DNA from 2 places in the Kocuria aegyptia genome. Region 2 is predicted to be linked to the other one. Evidence: riboswitches for the same ligand, from Rfam matches in the RefSeq annotation. Region 2 holds a riboswitch; the other holds the start of a gene.
What was found. A riboswitch is a leader RNA that binds a small molecule or an ion and turns the genes downstream of it on or off. The one in region 2 is predicted to bind cyclic di-AMP.

Region 1: another riboswitch for cyclic di-AMP. It lies ahead of ABD220_RS11845 (NlpC/P60 family protein); the one in region 2 lies ahead of ABD220_RS02485 (C40 family peptidase).

The regions. Positions count from the first base shown of each region.
Region 1 covers NZ_BAAAOA010000028.1:125,593-128,948, reverse strand. Annotated here, with positions in the region: gene ABD220_RS11850 (alpha/beta fold hydrolase) at 120-1,037, opposite strand; gene ABD220_RS11845 (NlpC/P60 family protein) at 1,300-1,800, opposite strand; cyclic di-AMP (ydaO/yuaA leader) riboswitch at 1,806-1,992, opposite strand; gene ABD220_RS18090 (hypothetical protein) at 2,389-2,790, opposite strand; gene ABD220_RS11840 (PH domain-containing protein) at 3,017-3,356, opposite strand, start outside.
Region 2 covers NZ_BAAAOA010000007.1:44,901-48,256, reverse strand. Annotated here, with positions in the region: gene ABD220_RS02490 (NlpC/P60 family protein) at 1-836, opposite strand, end outside; gene ABD220_RS02485 (C40 family peptidase) at 1,106-1,765, opposite strand; cyclic di-AMP (ydaO/yuaA leader) riboswitch at 1,771-1,920, opposite strand; gene ABD220_RS02480 (metal-dependent transcriptional regulator) at 2,328-3,014, opposite strand; gene serC (phosphoserine transaminase) at 3,257-3,356, shown strand, end outside.

The DNA of each region.
Region 1 (3,356 bases), on a different contig from region 2:
GCCGATACGCATGGCCCGGGCCGCACGATCGGCTCAGGCGGTATCCGTCGAGCGGCCCGGTGCACCGTCTCATCCGGTCGGCACCGCCCAAGGTCCGGTCCGCGCCGAGTCGCGGACCGTCATCCGGCGGCCTCGACCAGGTCGTCCAGGACCCGGTCGAGGCGTGCCAGCAGGGAGAGGTGTCCTTCGTGCTCCAGCAGGTACGCCCGGGAGCCCGGCACGTGCACGGCGAGCCACTCCCCGTGGGCCACGGGGACGGTGTGGTCCTCCCGGCCGTGCCAGATCCGTGTCGGGACGTCGATCTGCTCCACGGCGAAACCCCACGGGCGGTCCACCGCGAGGTCGTCGTCGCGCCAGCCCACGACGCCCTGGCGCAGGGAGCGCTCGGCCGAGTCCAAGACGTAGGCGACGAAGTCCCCCGTCATCACCGCCTGGTCCACCGGCGGGAGCATCGCGCGCAGGAGTTCCACGATCTCGTCGCCGGGCGCCGAAGCCGCCGCGCGCATGATCTCCACCCGCTCCTCGAGGTAGGCCTCGAGCGCCTGGCGCCCTGTCCGGGAGGCGGTGAACTCGGCCGCGCTGTCCTCGTCCATGCCGGCGACCGGGTCCAGTCCCTCCACGCGCGGCGGGGCGTAGCCGGCGAGGGAGGCGACTGCGCGGCAGCGGCCGGGCAGCAGCGCCCCGCAGGCCAGGGCGCGCGGGGCGCCGCTGGACCAGCCGAGGGTGAGGAAGTCCGCTGCCCCCAGCTCGTCCAGGACGCACACGGTGTCGGCCGTGACATCGGCGACCGTGCCGGGGGCCTCTTCCTCCGGGAGCGGGTCCGAGGTGCCGTATCCGGGGCGCGAGACGGTGAGCACGCGCAGGCCGCGGTCCGCGGCGGCCCGCTCGAGCGGCCCGAACGGGACCGCGGCGCTGGGCGCGCCGTGGTGGAAGACCACCGGCAGGCCGCCGGGCGGACCGGTGAGCCGGAACTCCAGGCGGCGCCCGTCCGGTGCGGTGACGCTGCGGTTGCCCTGGTCCTCCGTGTGCGCGCTCATGCGTTCCCCCGCTGTCCGTGGGCCGCCCTCGTGCTGCTGCGGCGGCCGGGTGACTCCACGCTAGGACGTCGCGGCCCCCGCGACCAGGGTGACAGCGGCGTGTGACCGCCCACCCCTGTGCAAAGCCTCTCCCTTCGGGGATCGAGAGCTCCGACAGGCCGGTCATGAGGCAGTCAAGGGCGAAGGGAACCCATGTGGAATGCGGAAGTGCGGTTCCCAGCGGGACGGCCGGGAACCGCACTTCATGCTCACGCGCGTGGGGTCAGCGCACGCGGATGTAGACGGGGCCGGAGCCGACGTGGACGGTCTGGATGACCGTCTGGTTGCCGTTCCAGCCGCCGTGGACGGCCTTGCCGCCGCCGATGTACACGGCGATGTGGGCGAAGCCCATGCCGCCGTTGGCGTAGTAGACCAGGTCGCCGGGCTGAGCCTGGGCGGCGGAGACCCGGGTGCCGAGGCTCAGGTAGGAGGCCGGCCACCCGTGGTGGTTGATCCCGGCCGCGCGCAGGGCCTTGGTGACCAGAGCGGTGCAGTCCTGGACCACGCCCAGCTGGTTCTTGGCGGCGGCGGCGATGGTCGCGGCCTTGCTGGACTGGGACTGGATGCTCACGAGCTGCTGGGGGGTTGCGGCGGGGGCGGCCTGGGCCGGGGCCACGCTGCTGAGCGTCAAGGCGCCGGCGGCGGCCGTCAGGATCGCGGTGCGCCCCAGGCGGAACGAGCTCTCGGCGCGGTGGCGGGGCGTGCGGGACTGGAAAACGGGCATGAGTGATGTCCTCCCTCTTGCCTGCGAGGTGAGCTGTCGGATGCGGGTGGGAGACACCCGGTCGCAGGGTGGGGGCCCTGACGACTTAACCCCTAGGTCCCGGGGGTGGGACCGTTCATGGTTCCCCCGCTTCTGCCGAGCGATGTGTTCTGGGGGACCCCGGGCACCGGCAGAATTCGGCGATGTGCACGGGGATGCTGATCGATTAGGCGATCGGCACGGAGAGAACACTAATCGAGAAATAACGGGAAAGTCACGCTTTGATCACGGGCGTGTCTCGGCTTTTGTGCCGACCCAGCAGGGCGCCTCCGCAGGCAGGCGGCGTTGCTTGGTGAGGGGCGTCGGTGGAGATCCCCAAGGAGGCTCAGCTCGAGACGAAAGTGGTCTTGACCTGGGGCTCTGTTCAGGTCATGTCGGTGGGCGACCACGCCCCTGTCCGGAAGCGGGGTGTCCAGTTACGACACCCGTGTCATGGCGCGACAGTTTGTCAGGAAAGCTCGACGGAGCCTTTGATCGTCGGCCTGGGCAGGCCTTTCCCTCCAAGGGAATAACGACGTCTTTAGTACTTCCCGCGACCCAGTCAGGAATTCACAAAAAGAAAAAACTGCGTTTGTGGTGGTTGTCCGGCGTGGGTCGGCTTTCTTCGTAGACTTTTCGGGGGCGCGCGCTCTGCACAGCGTGCCACGTGTGCATCGGGGCGGCGATCAAAGAGCCTTCCCCCCTGTGTGGCCACTTCTCACACTGTCTTGGACAGCGGGGTCGCCCCGGACCCGGCCGGCCGGCGAAGGCCTGGGCGATGTCGAGCCAGGCGTCGGCGTCGGGGCCCTCCGCGACGAGGCTCCCGCCCTGGCGGTGTCGCCGCCGGGTGGCGAGCAGGACGAAGTCCAGGGCCGGGCCGTGGACGCGTTGACCGGCCTCGGTAGGTCCCCAGGTCCAGGTCTCGTCCTCGTGGGTCAGCTCGACGCGGAACGGCTCGGCCGGCGGTTCCAGCCGGCGCTGCGGAAGGCGTAGTCCCGGGTGGCCACGGCCCGGTGGGCAACATGCCGCAGCCGGTGAGAGGGGGCCGGTGGCGCCCCGAGGGCGTCGCGGATGACCTCGCCGTATAGGGCGAGGAGCCCAAGCCGTGGACCATGGCGCGCATGGTTTCCGCGCCTGTCGTAGCCCGGTGGCCAGGGTTGGAGGCCCACCCTCGCCGGCGGCCTCCGGACCCGGAGATTCAGTGCTGGGTGCCGAGGACCGAGTGCGCGATCAGCATGTCGAGGCGGCGGACATCGACCTTCTTGCCGACCCTGATCTTGATCTGCCCGGCGCGCGTCCAGAGCTCCAGCTCACCGTCGAGGTCAAAGGTGCCGGCGTTCTCGGACGACCACATGTTGATCGCCGAGTACGGCAGGGAGTACACCTCGACCTTCCGGCCGGTCATACCCTGGGCATCACGGACGATCAGCCGCTTGGTCGTGAATACCGCGCTGTCGCGGAAGGTCTTGTACGCGGCCACGGGCTGTTCGCCCGGGACCATGAGCTCGGCAACGTCGTTTGGGATGGGGCACTCGGCC
Region 2 (3,356 bases):
TTGACGCCGGAGATGGCGGTGGTGCCGCCGTTCCAGCCGCCGTGGACGGCCTTGCCGCCACCGATGTAGACCGCGATGTGGGCCGCGCCCATGCCGCCGTCGGCGTAGTAGACGAGGTCGCCGGGCTGCGCCTGGCCGGCCGAGACCTGCGTGCCGAGGCTCAGGTAGGAGGCCGGCCAGCCGTGGTGGTTGATGCCGGCGGCGCGCAGGGCGTTCGTGACGAGCGCCGTGCAGTCCTGGCCCACACCGAGCTGGCCCAGGGCGGCGGAGGAGATGGTGGCGCCCTTGCCGGAGGCCGAGCTCTGCGGGGTGACGGTGCGCTCGGCGACCGGGGCGGCCTGCACGGCCGGCTTCGGGGCCGGAGCGGCGACCGGGGCGGCGACCGGCTTCGGGGCCGGAGCGGCAACCGGGGCGGCGACCGGCTTCGGGGCCGGAGCGGCAACCGGGGCGGCGACCGGCTTCGGGGCCGGGGCGGCAACCGGGGCGGCAGCCGGGGCAGGAGCGGCAACCGGGGCAGGAGCGGACACGGCAGGCGCCGCGGGGACCGGGGCCTCGGCCTTCTTCTCGACCGCCTTCTCGACCTTCTTCTCGGACTTCTTCTCGGTCTTGGTCACCTGGGCGACCGGCTCGAGGGACACGGTGGGGGCCGCGGTCGGGGTGGCGGCAGCGACGGCGGAGAGCGGGGCGTCGGTGGAGGCGTCCTGGGACGGCGTTGCCTGCACGGAGACGGTGGTGGCGAGGGCCAGGCCGGAGAAGGCCGCAACGGCGGCCACGGTGCGGGCCTTGCCGGAGAGGAGCGAGCCGAGGCCGTTCGAGGAGGTCAGGTCACGAGGCATGAGGAGTTCAGGCGACTTTCTTTCGGAGCCGGGCCTGCCGGAAGGGCGCGGGTGGCAGCACGGATCACCCCGGGCGGTGCTCGGGGTGATCCGGTGTGCGGCAGGCGTGCGTTCCGGGATCGGGAACGACGGCCGGGCGAGCGGAGGAGGGGCGCCGTCCGGGCGGACAGCAGGGGGCGCCGGGAACCGGGAGAGCGGTTCTCGGCGTGCGGAGGGGGTGATCGGAGGCCGCCCGCGGCGATCGGGATCGTCGCGGGCGGCGGACCGGATCAGAAGGTGTAGTAGCCGTCCAGCTGCATGGCGTTGACGGAGTGGATCTGGGTGCCCTGGGCCGGGTTGAGGGCGGAGATCATCTTGCCGCCGCCGATGTAGATGCCCACGTGGCTTCCGCCGTTCTGGGAGACGAGGTCGCCGGGCTGCGGGTTGGCGGTGGGGGTGCCGGCCGCGAACTGGGCCCAGGTGGTGCGGGGCAGGTCGATGCCGTTCTGGGCGAAGACCCACTGGGTGAAGCCGGAGCAGTCCCAGGCGCCGTAGGCGGTGCCGCCGAAGACGTAGCCGGAGCCGATGCCCTGCTGGGCGGTGCCCACGATGCCGCCGGCGGCCGGGGCGATCTCGGTGGTGACGGTGGACTGCGGGGTCACGCTCGAGGTGGCGGCGGCCTGCTGCGGGGCCGGGGCCTCGTAGGCGGGAGCGGCGGGCTGCGCGGCGACCGGGGCCTGGTAGGTGTACGAGGAGTACTCGGCCAGCGAGGCGGAGGCCGGGGCCGAGTAAGCCGCACCGGTCTCGACGGGGGCCTGGGCGAAGGCCTGGGCCGGGGCGACGGAGCCGATCATCGCGGCGCCGGCAGCGGCGGCGATGGTGGTGTTGCGCACGGCGTGCGAGGTGCTCTCGGCACGGTGACGGGCAGCGTTCTGCTTGAAAAGCGACATGGTTGAGTTCCTCCCTTTGCCTACGAGGTGAGCTGTCGGATTCGGGTGGGAGACACCCGGCCGCAGAACGCACGCGCTCTGACGACTTAACCCCAAGGACCCGGATCACCGGGACCGAAATTGGTTCCCCCGCTTCTGCCAAGCAGTTTCTGTGTAAAGGCCACGGGCACCGGCAGAATTCGGCGATGTGCTCCGAGGGCGCCGATCCGACCAGTGATCGGCACGCGTTGAACAGTACATGACAGATTACGGAAGTGTCACGTTTTGATCACGACCGATAACGGCCGATCGAGGACAAGGGTATCAATACGACGCTTTTGAGACCTTGCCGCGGAAGAGTTTCCAACTGTGATGCGCTGTGCAGTGCGGTGCGAAGACCGGGAAATCCGCTTCCCACCAGGGTGGGGCCGCTCCGGGCGCCCGGGCGGAGCCGGATGGGCCGAAAGTGCCTTGTGAACGTCCCCACACCCGGAGCCGACCCCGCGCCGGATCACTTCCGGGACACGCGGCGGGCCCTGCCAGAGCCGCCCTCGGCGGCCCTCCTGGGGCGTCCCGCAGTCCCTCAGGAGGCGAGGACGCGGATGGCCGCGGCGGTGCGCAGGTCGATCTCCGCGGAACGTCCCGTGGCCGCCACCTCGATGCGCACGATCTGACCGTCCACCCGGGCTGTGACCTCCGCCCCGGTGAGCACTCCCACGTCGCTCAGCACGCCCAGGAGATCCGCGTCCGCCTGGACCACCTCCGGCAGCAGCGCAACGGTGTGCGTCCCGCCCGGGTGGTGGCGGGCGGCCTCGAGCAGGGAGGGGTGCGCGGCGGCAGGGCTCTCCTCGACGCCGAGGGCGGCCAGACCCGGGATCGGCGTGCCGTACGGCGAGTACCGGGGGCTGTGCAACAGGTCCACGAGCCGCTGCTCGACCTGCTCGCTCATGACGTGCTCCCATCGGCACGCCTCTTCGTGCACCTGGGCCAGGTCCAGGCCGATGACGTCGGCGAGCAGCCGCTCCGCCAGCCGGTGCTTGCGCATCACCTGCACGGCCCGCTCCCGTCCCGCCGGGGTGAGTAGCAGCGACCGGTCCTGGCCCACCGTCAGCAGCCCGTCCCGCTCCATCCTGGACACGGTCTGCGAGACCGTGGGCCCGGAGTGGTCGAGGCGCTCGACGATCCGCGCCCGCATCGGCGTGATCCCTTCCTCCTCGAGCTCGAGGACGGTCCGCAGGTACATCTCCGTGGTGTCGATCAGGTCGCTCATGCCTCAGTCATCCTTCGTCCGGCCCTCCGGGCCCGGGGATCCCGCCCGGTCCGCTCTTCCGGCACGAGCTTAGTGGGCGAGCCCCGCGGCGGCCCGGACGGGAGCCCACCCCGCGGGCCCCGTCGGCCGCGGGTGGGGCAGAATGGGCCGAGGCGCGGAGCGCGCGAGCGCCCTTCCGCGGCGGCCGCGCCCGCCGCGCACCGCACGCCGCCCGCCGCACGTCACCCACGAGGGAGCGCCCGTTGCCCGCACACGTCACCATCCCCCAGCACCTGCTGCCCGCCGACGGCCGGTTCGGTGCCGGTCCCTCGAAGATCCGGCCGGCCCAGGTCGAGGCCGTGT